DNA from 2 places in the Microbacterium sp. NPDC058389 genome. Region 1 is predicted to be linked to the other one. Evidence: predicted binding sites of a transcription regulator. Region 1 holds the regulator's gene; the other holds the start of a gene.

Region 1 (12,147 bases):
CGCGACGCTCGCCCGCGCGCACGGGCAGTCCCCGCTGGCGGCGACGGTGTCGGGCTACGTCGGCAGCGGACGCGCGGCGGGTGAGGCACTCCTGGAGTGGGCGTACGCCTACGCCGATCTCTCGCGCGCGGACTGGGAGCTGTTCCGCGCGCATCGCGGCCTGTGACGGCGGTCTAGGCGGGCGGGTGCTCGGCCAGCCACGCGTCCGCCACTCGTTTCGTCACCTTGAGCAGCCACGCGTCGGTCACGACCTCGCGCAGGAGGTCGCGGTCGATCGTGTCGAGCCGGACGAGCACCGCCGGATAGCCGTCGAAGTGCGGGATCGTGAAGAACGCGTCGGGGTACGTCTCGATGAGGGCCAGCTTCGCCTGCTCACCGTCGGTGCGGACGCCGACCACGACGGCGTCCGGCCACTCGCGGCCGAGGGCGTCGAGCTGCTGCAGGTCGTGGCCGCTCGGCCCGCGCTCCCACACGAAGCCGCCCGACGGGGTCCGCCACGAGACGCCGCCGCGCTGTCCGTCGAGGCGCTCCACCACCCCGGGGAGGGCGAGAGCGATGGCACGCACGTCGTCGAGGGTCGCCATGCCCCCATCATGCGCCGGTTGCGGCGCCGCGTCACGTGACCCCGGTACGGCGGTGTGGTGTACTGATCCCACGGCCGCCCGACTGCGTGGCGCTGCGCGGACCTCCGCCGCAGCGCAAGAGGAGCACTGTCTGTGAGCACGATCGAACGTCCCCGTCTGCGCTGCTTCCTGGCCGCGGCCCTCTCGACAGCACTGGTCGCCACCGGCGCCGTCGCCCTCACGGCGTCACCGGCAGCCGCGGCGTACCCCGAGAGCGTGAATCCGTTCGCGATCGCCGGCGGCTTCACCATCTATGCGCGCGAGGACGCCCTGCTGCAGAACCAGGAGACCGAGGGCAGCATCGCCGTCGGCGACACCGCCACGGTGCAGGGCAGCAGCGGTCAGTACACGATCATCCATGTCTCGGCCGGCACCGGCGCCTACACGCTGCCGGACGTCGACAGGAACCCCACCCGCTTCCTCGTCGGCCGATACAGCACGGACAGCACCGGGATCCTCGCGATCACCAGCGCTGGCACCACCGACCCCGACCTGCTGGGCGACCTCAAGATGGTGCAGCGCGACGGGCCCTGGCAGGCGTTCCAGCGTTCGGACTGGCTCCGGTTGAACGAGAACCCGTCGAGCCCGGATCAGACGCCGCTCATCGACGCGACGCATCAGAGGTATCCGCAGAATGCCGAGCCCCCCAACGGCTCGGCGAACGCCGACGGCGCGCACAGCATCTACACGCTCGACACCTCCGCGGACGCGGTGGCGAACTACGTCGAGGCCAATCGGGAAGCGTCGTGGGAGGAGGCGGCGATGTGCCTCGGCGACATCGCCGACCCCACGACCGGCATCGGCTATCCCGTCGGAGTGGCGGACGACCAGGGCGACCGCGTCGTCCTCGAGCCCCTCAGCCCCGACATGCCGAACGTGGTGGATTACGCCGACATCGCAGGGGCCGCCCTCATCCAGTTCTCGGACGGGCCCACCCCGGGCGCGGCGAACCCGCTCATCATCCGCGTGCCTGCGGGGACGACGGAGGTGATCGGCGCGCGCGCCGATCCACAGGGCATGTACTCGCCGTACATGCTGTGGGACCTGTCCCAGCTGACCGGCCAGGTCACGGTCACCGCGGCGCAGGCTCGCATCGACGGCTCGATCTACGCACCCGACGCGGACGTCACGGTGAACGCCGCCCCGCTCGACGGTCAGGTCATCGGCCGCGACGTGACGATCGAGGGCGGTGAGGTGCACTCGTACCTGTTCTCCAGCGAGGTCCCGTGCGCTCCCGACAGCGGCACGTTCTCGGTGCGCAAGGAGCTGTCGGGCATCGACCCGGCCGACCTTCCGGAGGGCACCACCTTCACCGTCAACTACACCGCGACCGAGCCCGACGGCACCGTCGTGCCGGGCACGCTCGAGATCCCGGCCGACGGCACCTCTGTCGACGCCGGCCTGGAGTTCCCCCTCGACACCGTGGTCGTGTTCGAAGAGATCGACCCCGAGACGATTCCGGGATGGGAGTGGGGGCCGGCGACCGTGACCCCGAACCCGCTCACGATCGGCTCGGGGACGGCCGACGTCGTGGTCACGAACACCGCCACCGCGCAGACGGGCACGTTCAGCGTGACGAAGTCGGTCGACTTCCTCTCCGGCGATCCGGTCGATCTCCCCGTGGGCGTCACCGTCCCCGTGCATTGGTCTGCGTGGAACGGCCTGACCCAGCTCGACGAGGGGACGCTGAACGTGCCGCTCGACGGCACGGTCGTCGACGTCGGCGAGCAGTTCCCCGTCGGAACGCGGATCGTCCTCACCGAAGACCTCTCCGGCGTCACCCCGCCGGACGGCTTCGAATGGGCGACGGCCGGCTGGGACCCCGGGCGCACGTTCGTCATCGACGAGACCGGCACCGTCTCGGTGGAGCTGACCAACGGCGTCACACCCATCGACGACGGGCGATCGATCTCGATCGTGAAGTCGGCGACCGGCGCGGCCTCCGATCCCGCGTACGGCTACGCGGTCAGCTACAACACCGGGGCCGACACGCGGGGGACCATGCCGTTGCCGGTCGGCGACCCGCAGCTCATCGCCGACATCGATCCGGAGGCCGACACGCTCGAGCTCGCCGAACTCGTGCCGACGCTCGACGGCCAGCCCACCGACGCGGCGGACTGGGAGCTCCCGGTCATCCTCGTCACGGTCGACGGCGTCACCACCGAGTACCAGCCGACCGCGTTCGACGAAGGCCAGGACGACCTCACCGGCGCGATCGTCGACATCGAGCTGCCCGCGTCCGGCGACATCGCCATCGAGGTCGACAACGCGCTGCGCGAGGGCACCTTCGACGTCTCGAAGGCGTTCGCGAACCTCCCCGAGGAGCTCATCCCCGTCGATCTCGAGTTCAGCGTCACGTGGACCGCGACGCTGCCGACCGGCGAGGTCGAGCGCGGCACACTGCGGGTCCCCGCTGACGGCACGGCCGTGGGTCCTGAGGGAGGCGACGGCGAGCTGGCGACCTTCCCGTACGGCACGATCATCTCGTTCGGCGAACTCACCGCGCCGACGCCGCAGCAGATCGCCTGGGATACCCGGACGTTCGATCCGGAGCAGCTCGTGATCGGCGACGACGGCGCAGCCGTCGTCCACACGACGCTCACCAACAGCGCGACGCTCATCACCGGCACCTTCCAGGTGTCCAAGGCGCTGGCGGGCATCGATCCCGATCTCCTTCCCGTCGACGCGTTCACGATCGACTACACCGCGCACTTCCCGGGGCGGGACCCGCAGACCGGCAGCTTCGACATCCCTGCCGACGGCACCCCGGCCGGGCCGGTCGACGAGGCGGGCGAGCCGCTGCAGTTCCCGGTCGGGACCGTCGTGAACCTGACCGAGGTCGCGCCCGACCCCGCCGAACTGCCGGAGGGCTACGCGTGGAGCGGCAGCGCCACCTGGACGCCTGCGAGCTGGGTGCTCATCGGCCCGGACGAGACGCCGACGCTCCAGGTCACCAACTCGGTCGTCCAGCTCACGCGCTATGCCGCGGTCAAGAGGCTGGACGGGGATGCCGCGTCCGCCGTCCCTGCGGGCACCACGTTCCCGCTCGACTGGTGGGTCGACGACCTCGCCCAGCCGACCGTGCGGCTCGAACCCGACGTGGTCGCGTTCTCCCCCTACTACCCCGCCGGCACCATCGTCGCCGTTCGGGAGGGCGATCTGCCCGCGGTGCCCGGTGTGGACTGGGGCGCACCGACCTGGACGGTCGACGGACAGCCGCTGACGCCGGATGACCAGGGCCGTTACACCCTCCCCGTCACACCCCTGCTGCGTGGCGCGACGGTGATGGTCACGCTCACCAACACCGCCGACCCCACACTCACCCCGACCCCGACGCCTCCGGCTCCGCTGCCGGCGACGGGCGGTGGCGGGATCTCGCCGTTGATTCCGCTCGGCGCCCTCGCCGCGATCGCGCTCGGCGCCTTCCTCACGATCCGGCGCACGCGCCGCACGCACGACATGTGACGAGTGGATGCCGCGCCCGGCCTCATCGGGCGGGTGCGGCATCCACTCTCCGTCGTTCAGGCGGCGTCCGCGGCCGCGTGCAGGGCGGCCACGTCGATGCGGCTCATGCCCTGCAGCGCGGTGCCGGCAGCCATGGCCCTGCGGGGGTCGGCGTCGGTGAGCAGCTCGACGAGGGCACGCGGCACGACCTGCCATGACAGGCCGTAGCGATCCGTGAGCCAGCCGCACCGGCCTTCCTCGCCGCCGTCCGAGACGAGCTCGTCCCAGTAGCGGTCGACCTCGGCCTGGTCGGCGCAGTCGATCACGAACGAGACGGCCTCGGTGAAGGTGAACTGCGGTCCGCCGTTCAGCCCGAGGAACGGCTGACCGTCGAGCTCGAACGAGACCGTGATCACCGGGCCGTCCTCACCCATGCGGCTCACGTCGGTGATGCGCGAGTCCGGGAAGACCGACACGTAGTACTCCGCTGCGTCGAGGGCCTGACCGTCGAACCAGAGGTTGGGGGTGATGCGAGGCATTTCGGTTCCTTCCGTCGTGGCCGCCCTCTCGGCGGCTTCATCAGGGAGTCGGAGCCGATCCGCCGTTCTCGACATCCGCGACGGAGATTCCTGCGGCTTCTTCGCCCGCCGACCCGGAGAGCCGGGATGCCGCATCCGCGAGATACCGCCGCTCCGCCTCGTTCGCGGTGCGCGCCGCGGCCGCCCGGAACTCGTCCGCCGCACGCGTCGGCTCGCCGGCGAGTTCGTGCAGATGCGCCCGCACGGCGTGGACACGGTGGTGGTCGCCGAGCACGGCGGAGGCGGCATCCACGTGCTCCATGGCCGCGGGGATGCCGTCGGTCATCGCGACGGCGACGGCGGCGTTGAGGCCGACCATGGGGTTGTCGGTGAGACGTGCGAGCGCCCGGTAGAGGCCGGCGATGCGCGTCCAGTCGGTGTCGGCGTACGAGGGCGCCTGGTCATGGACCGCCGCGATGGCCGCCTGCAGCTGGTACTCCCCCACTTCGCCGCGGCGCATCGCGTCGGTGAGCAGCACGACCCCCTCGGCGATGAGCACCGGGTTCCAGCGGGTGCGATCCTGTGCAGGGAGCGGCACGAGGCGCCCCGCGTCGTCGACGCGCGACTGCCGTCGCGCCTCCGTCAGGAGCATGAGGGCCAGCAGTCCGGCGACCTCGGCATCCGCCGGCAGGGACGCACGCAGCATGCGGGTGAGCCGGATGGCCTCGGCGGCGAGGTCTGGGCGTGCGAGGTCGTCGCCCTCGCTCGCGACGTAGCCCTCGTTGAACATCAGATACAGCACGTGCAGCGCTGATCGCGTGCGCGCATCGCGCGCATCATCGGGCGGCGGCTCGAAGCGGCCACCGGCGGCGCGCAGCGTCGCCTTCGCACGGCTGATCCGCTGGGCCATCGTCGCCTCGGGCACGAGGAACGCGGCCGCGATCTCGCGCGTCGTGAGCCCGCCGACCGCACGCAGCGTCAGCGGGATCGCTGTCCCGGGCGTCAGCGCCGGGTGACAGCACAGCAGCACGAGCGTGAGCGAGTCGTCGACATCGCCGGTGACGGGCTCGTCGGCCGCCGGTGCCTCGCGGTCGTCCCACGCCTCGCGCTCGCGCCTCCGCCGAGCGTCGGCCGAACGGTACGCGTCGACGAGTCGCCGCGACGCGACGGTCACCAGCCACGCGCGCGGGTCGTCGGGCACACCGGCCGGCCACTGCTCGGCGGCGGCGATGAGCGCCTCCTGGACGGCATCCTCCGCTCCGTCGAAATCGCGGTAGCGGCTCGCGACGATCGCGAGGGCACGGGGTGCGTACTCGCGCAGCAGCCCCTCCACGGCGCGGATGCCGGCCTCCGGCGTCACTGGTCGTCGGTCGCCGGAGCGCCCATCACCTGGCGCACCTCGATGGGCGCCTGCACCGGTGCACCGTCCGGGCCGGGCGCCGCCGACACGAGCGCCGCGATCTCCAGCGCCCGGTCCCACGACTCGACGTCGACGAGCCGGTAGCCCGCCAGCAGCTCCTTCGTCTCGGGGAACGGCCCGTCGGTGACGACCGGCGTGCGTCCGTCACTGGTGACGATGCGCGCTGCCTCGGGGCCGGCGAGCCCGACCGCGTCGATCAGCTCGCCGAGCTCCGCCAGCCGCGCGTTGAGCTCCTGCTGGAACGCGATGTGCGCATGGACGTCGGATGCCGTCCACTCCGTCATCGGCGGGGCGTCCGAGGCCGTGGGCCCATAGGTCTGCAGCAGCATGAAGCGCATGCCGTCATCCTGGCAGTGCCGGTCCCGTCACGGAACCCGGGGCAGCGGCTCAGCCCGCGTCGTCGGCCGGGTCCGCGGGCGGCTCGATCGGCGTGCGCGGGCGCCACACGACCACCTCTGTGGCGCGGCGCACTCGCGTGCCATGGCGCAGTGTGACGACCGCACCGGTCGAGCCCGCCGCGAACACGCGGGCGCCGGGACGCTTCTCGAGCTCAGCGCGCACGCGGTCCTCGAGGTCACGGACACGGCCGTGCAGCTCGTGCACGCGGGCCTCGAGCTCGAGGATGCGGGTGATCGCGGGCAGGCCGATGCCGTCCGACGACATGCGGGCGACCTCCCGCAGCTGCTCCACGTGGCGCAGCGAATACCGGCGTGAGCCGCCCTGCGTGCGGGCGGGCACGACGAGGCCCAGCCGGTCGTACTGCCGGAGGGTCTGCGGATGCATGCCCGACAGCTCGGCGGCGACGGCGATCGCGAAGATGGGAGCGTCGTCGTCGATGTCGTCCTCGGTCATTTCGTCACCTCCCCGGCGTCGATCGCGTCACCCAGAGCAGGGGATCCGGCGAAGACAGGTCGATTCGCGCGGAATCATCCTGTGCTCGCCGGATCCCCTGTTCTGAGAAAGCATGTCAGCCCCGGGCCTTCGACATCATCTCGGCACGCGGGTTCTCTTTGGGCTCCAGGCTCTGGAAGCGCTCGAGCGCCTCGCGCGCGGCATCGTCGAGGTGCGACGGCACCGCCACCTGCACCTCCGCGAGGAGATCGCCGGTGCCCTTCGCGGTCTCGACGCCGCGGCCCTTGACGCGCAGCACGCGTCCGGACGGGGTGCCCGGCGCGACCCGCAGCTTGACGGGATCGCCGCCGAGCGTCGGCACCTCGATGGTGGCGCCCAGCGCGGCCTCGGTGAAGGTCACCGGCACGGTCACGCGCAGGTTGAGCCCGTCGCGCGTGAAGACCGGGTGCGGACGCACCGTGATCTGCACGACGATGTCGCCGGACTCGCCGCCATCGGGCGACGGGCGCCCGCGACCGCGGAGCCGGATCTTCTGCCCGTCCGCGACGCCGGCGGGGATCTTCACCTTGAACGGCTTGCCGTCTTCGCCCTGCAGCGTGATCGTCTCGCCCTTGGTCGCGGTGACGAAGTCGATCGTCGTGCGGGCGGTGACGTCGGCGCCGCGGGTGGGCCCGCCGTAGCCGCGGAACCCCCCGGTCGACTGACCGAAGCGTCCTGTGCCGAAGCCGCCACCACCCTGCTGCTGGTTGAACATCGCGAAGATGTCGTCGAAGTCCTGCGCCTGCTGACGGCCGCCGCGGCCCTGGTTGAACATCGAGAAGACGTCCTCGAAGCCACCCGTGCCGCCCTGGGCGCCGGACGTGAACCGGGCACCCGAGCCCATCGCGCGGATCTGGTCGTACTCCGCGCGCTGCTCGGCGTCCGAGAGCACGGAGTAGGCCTCGCTGACCTCTTTGAACTTCGCCTCGGCGGCGGCATCGCCCTGGTTGGAGTCGGGGTGATACTTGCGCGCGAGCTTGCGGTACGTCTTCTTGAGGTCCGCGTCGCTGACGTCCTTCGCGACCCCCAGCACCGAGTAGAAGTCCTTGTCGAACCAGTCCTGACTGGCCATGGATCCTCCTTCTCGTTCTCGGGCTTAATCGGCGGGAACGGCGACGACGACCTTCGCCGGACGCAGCTCCACCGATCCCAGGCGGTATCCGATCTCGACGACCTCGATGATCGTCTGCTCGGTCGCACCCGGGGTCGGCACCTGGAAGATCGCCTCGTGCTGCTGCGGGTCGAACACCTCGCCGGCCTCGCCGTACGTGGTGAGACCGATGCGCTCGGCCACGCCGCGCAGCTTCTCGGCGATCGCGGCGAACGCGGAGCCCGCCTCGAGGTCGCCGTGCTTCTCGGCGCGGTCGAGATCGTCGAGCACAGGCAGCAGGCCCTTGGCGACCGCGCCCTGAGCGCGCTCGATCTCGACCTCGCGCTGCTCCTCGGTGCGGCGCCGGTAGTTGGCGTACTCGGCCTGCAGCCGCTTGAGGTCGGTCAGCAGCGCCGACTCGAGGTCGGCGAGCACGGCGTCCTCCGCCGCGGCGTCGGCGTTCTGCGCCGCGCCGAGGATGTCGTCCACCGTGAGCTCATCGGCGTCGGTCCCCTCCTGCGGGTCGGACCCGGAGGCGTTCGCCTCCGGGTCCTCGCCGGCGGGGACCTCGTTCTCGAAGTCCTTGGCCATGGTTACTTCGTCTCGTCCTCGTCGATGACCTCGGCGTCGACGACGTCCTCGTCGGGGTTCGACGAACCCTGACCGTCGGCCGACGCGTCGGGAGCGGCATCCGGAGCGGCCTGCGAAGCCTGGTTCGAGGCGTAGATGGCCTCGCCCAGCTTGCCCTGGCTCTGGTTGAGCTTCTCGAACGCGGCCTTCACAGCCTCGTCGTCCTCGCCGGCCAGCGCCGTCTTGAGCGCGTCGACGTCGCCCTGCACCTCGGACTTGACGTCCGCGGGCAGCTTGTCGTCGTTCTCCTTGATGAGCTTCTCGATCGAGTACGCGAGCGTCTCGGCCTGGTTGCGCACCTCGGCGGCCTCGCGACGCTTCTTGTCGTCGGCGGCGTGCTCCTCGGCCTCGCGCACCATGCGCTCGATGTCGTCCTTCGCGAGCGACGAGCCGCCCGTGATGGTCATCGACTGCTCCTTGCCGGTGCCCTTGTCCTTGGCGGACACGTGCACGATGCCGTTGGCGTCGATGTCGAAGGTGACCTCGATCTGCGGGATGCCGCGCGGAGCCGGCGCGATGCCGGTCAGCTCGAACGTGCCCAGCGGCTTGTTGTCGCGGGTGAACTCGCGCTCGCCCTGGAAGACCTGGATCGCGACCGACGGCTGGTTGTCGTCGGCGGTCGTGAAGGTCTCCGAGCGCTTCGTCGGGATGGCGGTGTTGCGCTCGATGAGCTTCGTCATGATGCCGCCCTTGGTCTCGATGCCGAGGCTCAGGGGGGTGACGTCGATGAGGAGGACGTCCTTGCGCTCGCCCTTCAGCACACCGGCCTGCAGGGCGGCGCCGACGGCGACGACCTCGTCCGGGTTGACGCCCTTGTTGGCGTCCTTGCCGGTCTCGCGCTTCACGAGCTCAGCGACCGCGGGCATGCGGGTCGATCCGCCGACGAGCACGATGTGGTCGATGTCGGCGACCTTGATGCCGGCCTCGCGGATGACGTCCTCGAACGGCTTCTTGGTGCGGTCGAGGAGGTCCTTCGTGAGATCCTCGAACTTGGCGCGCGTGATCGTCTCGCTCAGCGACACGGGGCCCGAGTCGGTGAGCGACAGGTACGGCAGGTTCACGCTCGTCGAGGTGGACGACGAGAGCTCCTTCTTCGCCTGCTCCGCGGCCTCCTTGAGGCGCTGCAGCGCGATCTTGTCGCCCGAGACGTCCACGCCCGTGGTGTCCTTGAACTGCTTGATCAGGTAGTCGACGAGGCGCTGGTCCCAGTCGTCGCCGCCGAGGCGGTTGTCGCCGGCGGTGGCACGGACCTGGATCGTCGAGAAGTCGTCGTCCTTGCCCACTTCGAGCAGCGAGACGTCGAACGTGCCGCCACCGAGGTCGAAGACGAGGATGAGCTCGTCCTCCTTGCCGCGGTCCAGGCCGTAGGCCAGCGCGGCGGCGGTGGGCTCGTTGATGATGCGCAGGACGTTCAGGCCCGCGATCTCGCCGGCCTCCTTGGTGGCCTGACGCTCGGCGTCGTTGAAGTACGCGGGGACCGTGATGACGGCGTCGGTGACGGTGTCGCCGAGGTACTCCTCCGCGTCGCGCTTGAGCTTCTGCAGGATGCGGGCCGAGATCTCCTGCGGCGTCCACTTCTTGCCGTCGACGTCGAAGCTCCAGTCGGTGCCCATGTGGCGCTTGACCGACGAGACGGTGCGGTCGACGTTGGTGACGGCCTGGCGCTTGGCGGTCTCGCCGACCAGCACCTCGCCGTCCTTGGTGAACGCGACGACCGACGGGGTCGTGCGGAAGCCCTCGGCGTTGGCGATGACCTTGGGCTCGCCGCCCTCGAGGACGCTCACGACCGAGTTGGTCGTACCCAGGTCGATTCCCACAGCACGTGCCATGTTGTTCTCTCCTTCTTGTGGGCGGCGACGGATGCCGGCGCCCGGGGTTGATGGGAAGTCTGCTCGCGCACTTCGACTGGCTCAGCAACCGGTCCCTGAACTCGGTAGCCGTTCCCTGAGCTTGTCGAAGGGTTGAGTCGCGATGACTCAACCATAAACCCGGGGTGCGGCATCCGTCAAGTCAAAGTTGATACGACAAGACTCAAGTTCGCATGTGCCAGGCTGGCGCCATGGCTGTCTTCGACCATCTGGGCATCACTGTGGATGACCTGCAGCGCGGCATCGCGCAGTACGACCCGATCATGCAGGCGCTCGGATTCACCCGCACCGACGCGGACGCGAGCGTCTCGTGGTGGACCGAGGGCGAGGTCGAGCTCATCCTCTTCCCCGCCCGCGAGCCCGGCACCGGGCCGCACCGCCACGGGCGGGTGGGGTGGCAGCACCTCGCGTTCGCCGTCGACTCGCGCGCCGAGGTCGACCGGCTGCACGCGATCGCGATGGATGCCGGCTGGACGGCCGTGCGCGACCCCAGGCTCTATCCCCGCTTCAACGAGCGCTACTACGCGTCGTTCGTCGAGGACGCCGACGGCATCCGCCTCGAGTTCATGCACAATCCGCCGCGCGAGGCTGCGGCCGCCGACAGTATGGAGGCATGACGCTCGACTGGACCTTCCGCGAACTGCGCGGCGATCGGGTCACGCTCGACCCGCTGCGTCCCGACGACCTCGACGACCTCGCCGCGATGCAGGGCGACCCCGAGGTGTGCCGGTACCTCCTGTACGAGGCGCGGTCGCGAGACAAGGTGGCCGAGATCCTGGAACGCGATGCCGCGGCCACCCGTCTCGCCGCCAAGGGCGACTACCTGCAGCCCGCGATCCGGTCCGCGTCCGGGGAGTTCCTCGGCACGATGTACTTCGAGTTGCACAGCGTCGAGGACCGCACAGCCGAGATCGGCTGGATCCTCGCCCCGCGCGCGCAGGGCCACGGCTACGCGACCGAGGCCGCCCGCCTGCTGCTCTCCCTGGCCTTCGACGAGCTGGGACTGCACCGCGTGTACGCCGAGCTCGACCCCCGCAACACCGGGTCGGTGCGCATCTGCGAACGCCTCGGGATGCGGCACGAGGGCCACTTCGTCGAACAGATGTGGCTCAAGGGCGAGTGGACCGACACCGGCCACTATGCCCTGCTGGAGCGCGAATGGCAGGCCGCGCAGGGCGCCTCGGGCTGAGCGCCTCGGGCTGAGCGCGCCGCTGACTCGGCGATCTCGCGTATCTCGGACGCTCGACCCCCATCGGTCCGAGTTTCGCGAGATGTCCGAGCGGGGCGCGCCGGCGCCGGGTCAGATCGAGTGCGCGAGGGTCTGCAGGCCGATCACGGCGAATCCGAGGGCGATGAGGATGCCGAGCACCAGCAGCTGCTTCGCCCAGGTCAGCCGCGACCGGCGCACGGCGAACCAGCCGATCACGCCGAGCGTGACGATGTAGACGATCGAGGAGGCGCGGAGCGCGGCATCCAGCGGCATCACGTCGAGCCACGCGAGCAGGAGCAGGATGCCGGGCGTGACGACGGTGCTGAGCGCACCGCCCGCGACGCGCAGCAGGATCATGAGGTCGGCGCCGACCGGGAACGTCTGGTGCACCGCGAGGTGCGAGATGACATCCGAGACGAAGCCGGCGGCGACGATGCCGAGCACGCCGAGCAC
Region 2 (12,147 bases), on a different contig from region 1:
GAGCAGTCGCGCGACGACGACTTCATCGGCGTGCAGTCGTACCTGCGGACCATCATCGGCCCCACGGACGACGAGCTGGGCTACGGCCCGCAGGAGTGGCCCGAGGGCACCGAGCGCACGCTCACGGGATGGGAGTACTACCCCGAGGCGCTGGGTCACGCCCTCCGCCACACCCGCGAGGTCACCGGCGGCGTCCCGATGATCGTCACCGAGAACGGCATGGCGACCTCCGACGACACCCGGCGCATCGACTACACCACCGGCGCGCTGGCCGGCATGGCCGCGGCGATGGCCGACGGCTGCGACGTGCGGGGGTACCTGCATTGGTCGCTCCTCGACAACTACGAGTGGGGTTCGTTCCGCCCCACGTTCGGGCTGATCGCGGTCGACCACGAGACCTTCGCGCGCACGCCCAAGCCGAGCCTCGGGTGGCTCGGCGACCTCGCGCAGCGGAACGTCATCCCCGCCGCCTGAGACGACGAAGAGATGGTGGATGCCGCGGCCTGCGGCATCCACCATCTCTGTTCTTGTCCGGCGATGCGGCTCAGGGATGCCAGGTGACCCGCTTGGGGCGCGGCGGGGCGTACGTGCGGACCTTCGAGGTCTGCAGTCCGAGCGACACGAGCGACTCCGCGATCTTGACGGCGGCCTGAACACCGTCGACGACCGGCACGCCGCACTGCTCGCGCACGCGCGGTTCGAGCTCGGCCATCCCGCCGCAGCCCAGCACGATGACCTCGGCGCGGTCCTCGGTGACCGCGCGGCGGGACTCCTCGACGATCGCGGCGACGGCCCGTTCGGGGTCCGACTCGAGCTCGAGCACCCCGAGGCCCGACGAGCGCACGGACGCGCAGCGGTCGAACAGCCCGCCGAGGATCAGGCGGTCCTCGATGAGGGGCACGGCGCGGTCGAGCGTCGTGACGACCGAGTACGACCTGCCGAGGAACATCGCCGTCGACGCGGCAGCCTCGGTGATGTCGACGACGGGCACGTCGAGGAGCTCCTGCAGGCCCTCGCGGCCGTGCTCGCCGTAGCCGGCCTGGATGACGGCGTCGAACGGCTCGGCGTACGAGCGCACGGCATCCATCACGGCGACGGCGGCGAGGTAGCTCTCCACGTTGCCCTCGCACGACTCGGCGCCGAACCGCGGCGTCAGACCGATGATCTCGGTGCCGGGTGAGGCGGCCCGGCGGGCGGCCTCGGCGATGCCGTCCGTCATGGACGGCGTGGTGTTCACGTTGACGGTCAGGATGCGCATGCGCTCGCTCTCCGGTCGGGGTCAGTGCTTGACGGCGACAGCGATGTCCTCGCCGTCGGCGTCGACGAAGGGACGGTGGCGGTCCGCCAGCAGGAAGTAGGCGATCGCACCGAATCCCGCCCCGAAGAACCACGCGAAGTCCGCGAGGGCCGACAGGGCCGGCAGGAACGCGACCAGCAGCGCGAGTCCGCCCGAGATCACGAGGGCCCACACCGCACGGGGGTTGAATCCGCGGCGGTAGAAGTAGTCGCCCGTCGCGTTCTCGCGGTACAGGTCGGGCACGTTGACCTTCTGCTTCCGGATGATCCAGTAGTCGACCATGATGATGCCGAACAGGGGGCCGAGCAGCGCGCCCAGACCGCCGAGGAAGTACACGATCACGACCGGCGAGTTGTACAGGTTCCACGGCAGGATCACGAGACCGATCACGGCCGAGATGAGGGCCGCTCGTCGGAAGTTCAGGTGCCTCGGGAACAGGTTGGTCAGTGCGTAGGTCGGGGCGACGAAGTTCGCCATGAGGTTCACGGCGATGGTGAGCACGATGAGCGCCAGTGACGCCAGCACGAGGAGCGCTGTGTTCGGGATCGCCGCGACGATGTCGGCGGGCGACTCGATGATGCGGCCGTCGATCGCGTACTGCGCCCCGGCGAGGGTGACCACGATCGCGCCGAACAGCAGCATGTTCGCGGGGATGCCCCAGAAGTTGCCGCGGACGATCGCCCGCTTCGAGGTGGCGCCGCGCGTGAAGTCGCAGAAGTTCAGTACGAACGTGCCGTAGATGGCGATCCACAGGGCCGCGCCGCCGAAGATGTGGCCCCACATCTCGGCGCCGGTGAAGGCGCCCTCCGTCTCCCACGAGATCGTGAAGCCGGCCTCGGCGAGCATCCAGATCGCGAGCGCCAGGAAGGTGACGAGGATGATCGGCCCGGCGAACGCCTCGTACTTGCGGATCATCTCCATGCCGTAGCTGACGATGATGACCTGAACGATCCACAGCGCGACGAACGTGATCCAGCCGAGGGTCGACAGACCCAGGATGCTGTTCTCGTCGAGTGGCTGCAGCCCTGGGAACACGGCGATCAGCGCCACGCGGAGCACGAGCGACGCGAGGAACGTCTGCACGCCGAACCAGGCGATCGCGACCCCGCCGCGGATGAGGGCGGGGATCTGGGCGCCGTAGATGCCGAAGGATATGCGGCTCATCACGGGGAAGGGCACGCCGGTCTTCTCACCCATGAAGCCCGACAGTGTCAGGAGGAGGAAGAGGAACAGCGCGCCGATGGCGAGGGCCGCCAGCAGCTGCCATCCGCCGAGGCCGAGCGCGAAGAGGCCGATCGCGAAGGCGTAGTTGCCGAGGCTGTGCACATCGTTGGCCCAGAGCGTGAAGATGCTGTACGCGGTCCAGCTGCGCCCGGCGCGCTTGCTGGGGGCGAGGTCACGGTTGTAGAGCCGGGGGCTCGTCGACTCCGGGATCTCGTGGACGGTCCCGGTCATCGAGATGGCGGTGTGAGCGGCGTGCTCTTTCGTGATCTGATCCGACACGTGGTTCTCCATCGATTCCGCGCGACATCGATGTCGCGGCGTCCGACCAGTGTAGGAACGAAGACAGAAATTCCACAAGGAAAGAATCAATATCCACATCGTGGAAACGCAGGAGTCGCGTAATAAGCGCGCCCGTGCGACGTCTCTCAGTCAGGGGGAGGACGCCGGAGCCCCGGTCCGGCAGCCCCTGCCGCGAGTCCCGAGCTTGTGGCTACCGGGGGTGCCGGCATCTCGCGTCGGCCCCCCGGTCACCCGGGACCTGTGCCTGCGCGCGGGTCAGCGGCGCGTCGAGGCGGCGACGGTGAACTTCGCGTTGCGGGCGATCTGCCTCGTCGGGCCGACCAGCCGCTCCAGCGCGGGCCGGTAGCGCAGGCCGGAGTTCCAGACGGTCCACAGCTCGCCGCCCGGGCGCAGGACGCGGGCCGCCTCCGCGAACATGCGCGGAGCGATCCCTTCGTGCACGGCGGCGCCCGAGTGGAACGGCGGGTTCAGGGCGATGAACGCTGCGCATCGGTCGGGCTGGGCGCCCAGCATGTCGTCGCGCACGACCTCGACGCGGTCGCGGACGCCGTTCGCCTCCGCTGTCGCGCGCGCCGAGGCGACCGCCGCCGCCGACTGGTCGCAGGCCACGACGTGGAGGGCAGGATGCCGCAGAGCCAGGGTCGTCGCCACCACCCCCGTGCCGCACGCGAGGTCGATGACGGCGCCGTCGGTCGCGATCGTCTCGGGCAGGTGCTCGAGCAGGAGCCTCGTGCCGATGTCGATCGCGGCGCCTGCGAACGCGCCGCCGTACGCGCAGACCACGAGGCCGGCGTGTGTCTCGCGGGCCGGAACGGGGTCCCGCCCCGCCCCGGGCTCGCGCGCGACGAGCACGCGGGACTTCTGGCGCGCGTGCGTGACGTCCAGTCGGGCGAAGTCTGCGCCGAGCACCTCGTTCATCGCGAGCGTCATGTGCTTGAGCCGCCCGCCGGCGAAGACCGCGACGTCGCGCGACGCGTGGGCGGCGATCAGCCCTGCGATGTCGCGCAGTGCGTCGAGGGCGCGGGGCAGTCGCAGCAGCACGACGTCGGCGCCCTCGACGAGCTCCGCATCCAACGGCATCGAGGTGAACGCGTCGGCGGATCCGAGCCGCTCGGCGTTGGCGTGGAGCGCTCGCTCACCGGTGAGCGGGTCCTGGTGAACCCGGATGCCGTGCGCTCCGGCAGCCGCTGCGCCCAGCGTGAGCGCACCGTAGGCGTCGCCGATCACGACCAGTCGCCCCTCGGGCACCTCGGCGCGCGCGGCGGCCGACTCGTCGAGGATCAGCCGGTCGGCGGCGTCCACCGCGACGAGATCCGGCGCCTCGACATCGGGCCAGCGGCGCAGGCTGTCGAGCGGGAACGTCACCGTCCCACGGTAGCGGGGCTAGCATGAAGCGCGTGCCGTCCGAGCGTCCTTTCAGTCCTGTCATCTCGCTTCTCACCGTGGCGAGCGTGTGGGACGCGCACCTCGGCGCACAGTTGAAGGACCTCGGGCTGACCACGCGCAAGTACGGTCTGCTGGCGCACATCCGCTCCACGCCGGGCATCTCGTTCAGCGAGCTCGCGCGGCGATCGCAGGTCACCGTGCAGTCGGCGCACACCGCCGTGCAGTCCCTCGTGGCCGATGGACTCGTCGCCGACGCGACGGCGCACGCCGGCGCGGCGTCCGATCTGCGGGTCACCGACCGCGGGGGAGACGTGCTGCGGGCTGCGGAGCAGCGGCTGGCCGCGCTCGACGCCGGACTCGCGTCGGGGGCGCCGGAGCTCGCCGCGGCACTCAAGGGCCTGCATGAGGAGCCGTTCGGTCTCGATCACGGGTGAGGCCGGACGCCTCCTCGTTCGGCAAACCTTCAGAAAGCCTGAAACTCTTTCAGTTAGTCTGAAGGTGTGTTCCGAACCCCCCACACCCTGTTCCGCGCGCTGGCGATCGCCGAGGTCATCTCGTGGACGCTGCTGATCACCGGTCTCGTCCTCCGCGCCACCACCGGATGGGCCCTCGGCGTCACGATCGGCGGCGGCATCCACGGCTTCATCTTCTTGTCGTACGGCGCGACCGCGATCCTCGTCGCGCTGAACAACCGCTGGCGCGTCGGGCCCACTGTGGCCGCCCTCGTCAGCGCCGTGATCCCGTACGCGACCATCCCGGCCGAGATCTGGCTGCAGCGCACCGGCAGGCTCGCCGGCGCCTGGCGTCTGGAGCAGACGGATGACCCGCGTGACGGCCGCTGGTACGACCGGCTCATGCGCTGGTTCTTGCGCCGCCCGTGGGTGCTCGGCGCGCTCATCGCCCTCGCCGTCGTCGCGCTGTTCGCGGCGCTGCTCATCATCGGCCCGCCCGGCGGCCGCGACTGACGGACGACCTGGCGGCCGGCCTCCGATCTCGCGGATCGGATGCCGGCCGCCGCCGTTCACCGAGGCGGCAGCTGCTGCAGCGTCCAGGTGTTGCCGTCGGGGTCGTCGAACTGCACGAAGCGTCCCCACGCCTGCTCGTCGACGCCACGCGCGTCGACGTCGACGCCGCGCAGGTGCGCCAGGGCCTCGTCGGCGTCGGTCACGACGAGCTGGACGGTCTTCTGCTGCCCGGGTTCCAGCGTGTCGCCGAGGCCCGTGCCGAAGGCTATCGAGCACGCCGAGCCAGGCGGCGTCACCTGTACGAACCGCAGGCCGTCGAACGGCGTCTGGTCGTGGTCGACGTTCCACCCGATCCGTTCGTAGAACTCCTTCGCGCGGTCGACGTCGGTGACCGGCACGAAGATGAGCTCGATCTTCCAATCCATGGTTCTCCCTCTCTTCGCTGACGTGGGTCCCCTCCGTGCCCGACGCTACGCCCGGGGCCCGACATCCGCGCGGGTGTCGAACTGTTCCGCTCGCTGGGGAATACCTGCGGATCCCTCCCGTTGAACTTGACATTGCTTGTGTCAAGTTCAAAACTTGATGCCCGTCCACTCAAGTTTCAGGAGAGATGGAATGCCCGAAGACTTCAGCTCCCAGGCCGGCGACGGCAGCGCGTTCGACGACTTCCTCGCGCGCTACCTCGCCGGCGAGCGCGCCCGCGCGGAGCGTTCGATCGACCTCAGCCGCTTCCTCGGCGCGCGCACCCAGGAGCTGCTCCAGCGTGCCGGCAAGTACGCGCTCGACCATGGTCAGCGCGAGCTGGACGCCCTGCACGTGCTGCGCATCCTCGCCGCCGAGGCGCCCGCCCGTGAGGCGATCCGCGGCATCGGCGCCGATTCGGACGCGATCGTCCGTGCCACCGAGGAGCGCCTGCCGGCGGCATCCCGTCCCGCCGACATCGACGGCGCCGTGATCACACCGTCCGTGCAGCGGGCGCTGTTCCACGCCTTCCAGGTCGCACGCTCGTCCGGCTCGACCTACGTCGACCCCGAGCACCTGTTCTTCGCGCTCGTGCTCGCACAGGACACCCCCGCCGGCCAGGTGCTGGCGCGCGCCGGCGTGACGGCCGAGGCCCTCACGCAGGGCGCGCGCGAGACGGTCGCCCCGTCGGCAGTCCCGTCGGCGGACGCGGAGCAGGATGCCGCGGCATCCACCTCCCCGATGCTCGACACGTACGGCACCGACCTGACGGCGCGCGCCGTCGCGGGCGAGCTCGACCCGGTCATCGGCCGCGCCGACGAGATCGAGCAGACGATCGAGATCCTCAGCCGCCGCACCAAGAACAACCCGGTGCTCGTGGGCGAGGCCGGTGTCGGCAAGACCGCGATCGTCGAGGGGCTCGCCCAGGCGATCGTGGACGGCGCCGTGCCCGAGCAGCTGCTCGGCAAGCGCGTCGTCGCGCTCGACCTGCCGGCGATGCTGGCCGGCACCCGCTACCGCGGCGACTTCGAGGAGCGCCTGACCAAGACGATGGACGAGATCTCCGCCCGCCGCGGCGAGCTCATCGTCTTCATCGACGAGGTGCACACCGTGGTGGGCGCCGGCGGTGCCGGTGACGGCGGCATGGACGCCGGCAACATCCTCAAGCCCCGCCTCGCGCGCGGCGAGCTGCACCTGGTCGGCGCGACCACGCTCAAGGAGTATCGCGTCATCGAGAAGGACCCGGCGCTCGAGCGCCGCTTCCAGCCCGTGCGCGTCGGCGAGCCCTCGATCGAGGACGCCGTCCTGATCCTCCGGGGGCTCAAGCCCGCGTACGAGGAGCACCACGGCATCGTCTACACCGACGAGGCGCTGCGCGCCGCCGTCGAGCTGAGCGACCGCTACCTCACCGAGCGCGTGCTGCCCGACAAGGCGATCGACCTCATCGACCAGGCCGGCGCGCGCCTGCGGCTGAGCCTGGGCGCCAAGGTCGACGTCAGCGGACTCGTCGAGCGCCTCGCGACCCTCGAGGCCGACAAGAACGCCGCCGTCTCGGCCGAGCACTACGAGGAGGCCTCGCAGATCCGCGACCAGATCGCCGACGTGCAGGAGCGCCTGGCGCGGGCGACCGCGGCCGGCCCTTCGACGGGCTCAGGGGCCACGACCGCGGCGATCGTCGACGAGCCGGAGATCGCTGCCGTGATCAGCAGGGCGACCGGCATCCCGGTGAACCGTCTCACCGAGACCGAGCGCGAGCGTCTCGCCTCGCTCGAGGACGAGCTGCACGATCGCGTCATCGGACAGGACGACGCGGTCACGGCGGTCGCCAAGGCCGTGCGCCGCAACCGCACCGGCATGGGCGACGCCCGCCGGCCGGTCGGATCGTTCCTGTTCCTCGGACCCACCGGTGTCGGCAAGACCGAGCTGGCCAAGGCCCTCGCCGCGTCGCTGTTCGACGACGAGGGCGCGGTCATCCGCTTCGACATGAGCGAATTCGGCGAGCGGCACACCGTGTCGCGCCTGGTCGGCGCCCCCCCCGGATACGTCGGCTACGACGAGGCCGGGCAGCTCACCGAGCGCGTGCGGCGCAACCCCTACTCGATCGTGCTGTTCGACGAGATCGAGAAGGCGCACCCCGACGTGTTCAACCTGCTGCTGCAGGTGCTCGACGACGGTCGTCTCACCGACGGCCAGGGTCGCACGGTCGACTTCCGCAACACGGTGGTCGTCATGACGTCCAACCTGGGCTCGGAGTTCCTCGCGTCGCGCGGCGGAGCGATCGGGTTCCTCGCCGACGGCGGCGGCTCGACCGGGTTCGGCTCCGAGAAGGACCTGCGCGACCGCGTGTTCGCGAAGCTGCGCGAGGCGATGCGGCCCGAGTTCCTCAACCGCATCGACGAGATCGTCCTGTTCCGCAAGCTCGAGAAGCCGCAGCTGCAGAGCATCGTGCGACTGCTGCTCGGCGCATCCGACGCCCGCCTCGCCAAGCGCGACGTCGGCCTGGTCGTCACCGACGGCGCCATCGCCTGGCTCGCCGAACACGGCTACGAGCCCGAGTACGGCGCCCGGCCGCTGCGCCGGCTGATCCAGCGCGAGGTCGACGACCGCATCGCGGACCTGTTCGTGACCGGTGCCCTCGTCGACGGCGGGAGCGTGACGGTGGATGCCTCAGCCGGCGCCCTGACGGTGCTCGCGGCCGCGCCCTACGCCGCCGCGGCCTGATCCCGGCCGGACCGATGCCAACCCGACCGACACCCGCGACGTCCGCGTCGCGGGTGTCGGTCGCTCCTGCCAGAGTGGGGGCATGACCCGCATCGGTGCGATCTTCAACCCGTACACCCACACTCCCGACGAGTTCCACGACGCCGTGATCGCGGCGGAGCGGGCGGGTGTGCCGGAGCTGTGGGTGTGGGAGGACTGCTTCAAACAGTCGTCCTTCGCCACCGCCGGCGCGGCGCTCGCGTGGACCGAGAACCTCAAGGTCGGGATCGGCATCGCGCCCATGCCGCTGCGCAACGTCGCGGCGACCGCGATGGAGATCGCGACCCTGGAGCGGCTGTTCCCGGGGCGTCTGCTGCCGGGTGTCGGGCACGGCGTGCTGCCGTGGATGGGGCAGGTGGGCGCGCGCGTCGCGTCGCCGCTGACCCTCATGCGGGAGTACGTGCCCGCGCTGCGGGCACTGCTCGCGGGTGAGCGGGTGACCGTCGACGGCCGCTATGTCACGCTCGACGACGTCGCGCTGGACTACCCGCCCGCCGTCGCGCCGCGGATCTACGCGGCCGCGGAGGGACCCAAGACCGTGCGCCTGAGCGGCGAGGTCGCCGACGGCTCGGTGCTCGACTCTCGCCACACCGTCGAGGAGCTGGCCGAGCGCATCGCCTCGATCCGTGCGGGACGCGAGGCCGCCGACCGCACCGGATCGCACGACACCGTGGCGTTCGTGGTCGCGGCGTTCGGCGCCGACGCGGAGGCGCGAGCGCTGGCCGACGTCGGCGACGACCACGCCGACCCGGGCGCGCGGGCGCTGTGGGGCACACCCGCGCAGGTGGCGGAGGGCGCCCGCGCGTTCTTCGCCGCCGGCGTCGACGAGGTGATCCTGCAGCCGTCGTCGCGCGTCGACCTCGGCGAGTTCTACGACGGGGCCGGCGAGGTCGCTCGCCTCGTGGCGGCGGGCGCATGACCGCGTCGGTCTCGATCGGGATCGCCGCGGCCGCCGGCGCCGACGTCGCCGCGCGCATCGCGCCGACGGTGGAGCGGGCGGGATTCCACGCGCTCTGGGTCAACGACACTCCGGGAGCCGACGCGCTGGAGGTGCTGGCCGCCGCGGCCGCCGTGACCGAACGACTGGTCCTCGCGACCGGCGTGCTGCCGGCCGATCGGCGTTCCGCCGCCGAGATCTCGGCGCGCGTCGCCGCGCTCGGACTGCCCGAGGAACGCCTCGTCCTGGGCATCGGCTCGGGCTCGGGCGGCGCCGTCGGTGCGCTCGTACGCGTGGCGGATGCCGCGAGCGCCCTGCGCGCGGGATCCGAGGCCCGCGTGGTGGTCGGAGCGCTCGGACCGAAGATGCGCCGGCTCGGAGCGACCGTCTCGGACGGCGTGCTGCTCAGCTGGCTGACGCCCGACGCGGCCCGCGCCCAGGCTCGTGAGGCGCACGAGACGGCCGCAGCCGCCCACGTCGCCCTGTACGTGCGCGCGGCAGCCGACGTCGCGGCCGTCGGCCGGCTCGACGTCGAGGCCGAGCGCTACGCGGGCTATCCCTCGTACGCCGCGAACTTCGCGCGCCTGGGCATCGCCGCCCGCGACACGGTGCTGCGCCCGGACGGCTTCGCCGCGGGCCTCGCGGAGTACCGCGCCGCCGTCGACGAGGTCGTGCTGCGGGCGATCGTCCCCGGCGACGACGCGGCGGACTACCTGGCGTTCGTCGAGGCCGCGGCGGCCGCGCACTAGGGCGTTGTCGGCGGCCGGTGCGAGAATCCCCCCATGCTGCTGCAGGAGCTCGTGGCGGTGACGGATGCCGTCGCCGCGACCTCGTCGCGTCTGGCCAAGGTCGCCGCGCTCGCGGACGTGCTGCGTCGGCTCGACCCGGCTGAGGTCGTGCCGGCGATCGGGTTCCTGCTCGCCGCCCCTCGGCAGGGGCGCCTCGGGGTCGGCTGGCGGAGCGTCACCAGTCTCGAAGCGCCGCACGCGGAGGAGCCGTCCCTCACCCTGTCGGAGGTGGATGCCGCCCTCGACACCCTCGCGCGCGCCGACGGACCCGGATCCGTCGCCGTGCGCTCCGCGGAGCTCGAGGCGCTCGCGCGCCGCGCCACGCCGGGGGAGTGGGACCTCCTCGTCCGCATCATGCTGGGCGAGCTGCGCACCGGGGCGCTCGAGGGCGTCCTGCTCGACGCGGTCGCGAAGGCCGCCGACCGCGCACCGACCGCCGTCCGACGCGCCGCCATGCTCTCGGGCGATCTCGGCGAGACCGCGCTGCTGGCGCTGACCGGCACCGCCGAACAGCTCGACGCGGTCGGACTCCGGGTCGGGCGTCCCGTCATGCCGATGCTCGCCTCGACCGCTGCGAGCACGGCCGAGGCCCTCGAAGGACTGGTGACGGACGGGCGGCGGGTGGCGGCATCCATCGAGTACAAGCTCGACGGGGCCCGCATCCAGGTGCATCGTGACGGCGACGAGGTGCACGTCTACACCCGCAGCCTCGCCGAGATCACCCACCGCGTGCCCGAGATCGTCGACGCCGTGCGCGCCCTGCCGGCGGAGCAGCTGATCCTCGACGGCGAGACGCTCACCCTCGACGAGGACGGCGGCCCCCGGCCCTTCCAGGACACCATGGCGCGCTTCGGCTCCGAGACCGAGGCCGCCGCGGTGCTGCGTCCGTGGTTCTTCGACATCCTGCACCTCGACGGCCGCGACCTGCTCGACGAGCCGCTGTCGGCCCGGCTCGACGCCCTCGCGCGCGTCGCCGGGGACGCCCGTATGCCGGGGATCGTCACCGACGACCCGGCACGGGCGGCGGACTTCTCACGCGAGGCGCTCGCCGCCGGACACGAAGGCGTCATGGTCAAGGCGCTCGACGCGCCGTACGCGGCCGGGCGCCGCGGCAAGAGCTGGCTCAAGGTCAAGCCCGTCCTGACCTACGACCTCGTCGTGCTCGCGGTGGAGCCGGGATCGGGGCGGCGCACCGGCCTGCTCTCGAACCTGCATCTCGGTGCGCTCGACCCGACGGGGGAGTTCGGCGCACCCGGTGGCTTCGTCATGGTCGGCAAGACGTTCAAGGGGCTCACCGATGCGACCCTGCGCTGGCAGACCGAGCACTTCCCGACGATCGAGACGCATCGCTCGGCGTACGCCCTGCACGTGCAGCCGGTGACCGTCGTCGAGATCGCGATCGACGGTGTACAGCGGTCGTCGCGGTATCCGGGCGGTGTGGCACTGCGCTTCGCACGGGTGAAGGGGTACCGGCCCGACAAGCGTCCCGAAGAGGCCGACACGATCCAGACCCTGCGCACGCTGCTGCGGGGCTGAGCCCGGCGTCCGCCGTGCGCCAGACTGGGCGCATGCGCATCGTCGTGCTCACCGGCGCCGGCATCTCGGCTGAGAGCGGAGTGCCCACCTTCCGGGGAGCGGACGGGCTGTGGGAGGGGCACCGCATCGAGGACGTCGCGACGCCCGAGGGGTTCGAGCGCGACCCCGACACCGTGCTCGCCTTCTACGACGCACGGCGCCGGGCGGTGGCATCCGTCGCCCCCAACGCAGCGCACCGCGCGCTCGCCCGGCTCGAAGGCGCGATCGGCGATCACCTGCTCGTCGTGACGCAGAACGTCGACGACCTGCACGAGCGGGCCGGCAGCCGGAACCTCGTCCACATGCACGGCGAGCTGCGCCGCGCCCGCTGCCTCGCGTGCGGCGCTCGGCCGACGTGGGACGGCGACCTGATCGACCGCCCCGCGTGCCCCGAGTGCGGGGAGCGGATGCTGCGGCCCGACGTCGTGTGGTTCGGAGAGATGCCGTACGGAC

Evidence for each region. The regulator HspR, encoded in region 1, represses chaperone genes until heat shock. The targets are predictions, from matches to a motif close to AAGTTGAGTCNNNNNGACTCAACTT.
Region 2: a site for HspR is predicted at 5,749-5,773, ahead of ACFWJ8_RS07590 (ATP-dependent Clp protease ATP-binding subunit). Genes of this name have one in related genera too.

What each region holds. Positions count from the first base shown of each region.
Region 1 is NZ_JBHXJQ010000003.1:89,807-101,953, reverse strand. Features, by position in the region: gene ACFWJ8_RS05705 (DUF2252 domain-containing protein) at 1-166, shown strand, start outside; gene ACFWJ8_RS05700 (MmcQ/YjbR family DNA-binding protein) at 174-584, opposite strand; gene ACFWJ8_RS05695 (DUF5979 domain-containing protein) at 717-4,088, shown strand; gene ACFWJ8_RS05690 (VOC family protein) at 4,145-4,606, opposite strand; gene ACFWJ8_RS05685 (RNA polymerase sigma factor) at 4,647-5,945, opposite strand; gene ACFWJ8_RS05680 (YciI family protein) at 5,942-6,343, opposite strand; gene ACFWJ8_RS05675 (heat shock protein transcriptional repressor HspR) at 6,393-6,857, opposite strand; gene ACFWJ8_RS05670 (DnaJ C-terminal domain-containing protein) at 6,973-7,968, opposite strand; gene ACFWJ8_RS05665 (nucleotide exchange factor GrpE) at 7,993-8,577, opposite strand; gene dnaK (molecular chaperone DnaK) at 8,580-10,445, opposite strand; gene ACFWJ8_RS05655 (VOC family protein) at 10,676-11,101, shown strand; gene ACFWJ8_RS05650 (GNAT family N-acetyltransferase) at 11,098-11,673, shown strand; gene ACFWJ8_RS05645 (hypothetical protein) at 11,785-12,147, opposite strand, start outside.
Region 2 is NZ_JBHXJQ010000004.1:155,459-167,605, forward strand. Features, by position in the region: gene ACFWJ8_RS07555 (glycoside hydrolase family 1 protein) at 1-474, shown strand, start outside; gene ACFWJ8_RS07560 (aspartate/glutamate racemase family protein) at 545-1,258, opposite strand; gene ACFWJ8_RS07565 (NCS1 family nucleobase:cation symporter-1) at 1,280-2,752, opposite strand; gene ACFWJ8_RS07570 (methyltransferase) at 3,077-4,186, opposite strand; gene ACFWJ8_RS07575 (MarR family winged helix-turn-helix transcriptional regulator) at 4,210-4,641, shown strand; gene ACFWJ8_RS07580 (DUF3817 domain-containing protein) at 4,708-5,172, shown strand; gene ACFWJ8_RS07585 (VOC family protein) at 5,229-5,597, opposite strand; gene ACFWJ8_RS07590 (ATP-dependent Clp protease ATP-binding subunit) at 5,788-8,355, shown strand; gene ACFWJ8_RS07595 (LLM class flavin-dependent oxidoreductase) at 8,438-9,313, shown strand; gene ACFWJ8_RS07600 (LLM class flavin-dependent oxidoreductase) at 9,310-10,080, shown strand; gene ACFWJ8_RS07605 (ATP-dependent DNA ligase) at 10,114-11,655, shown strand; gene ACFWJ8_RS07610 (NAD-dependent deacylase) at 11,688-12,147, shown strand, end outside.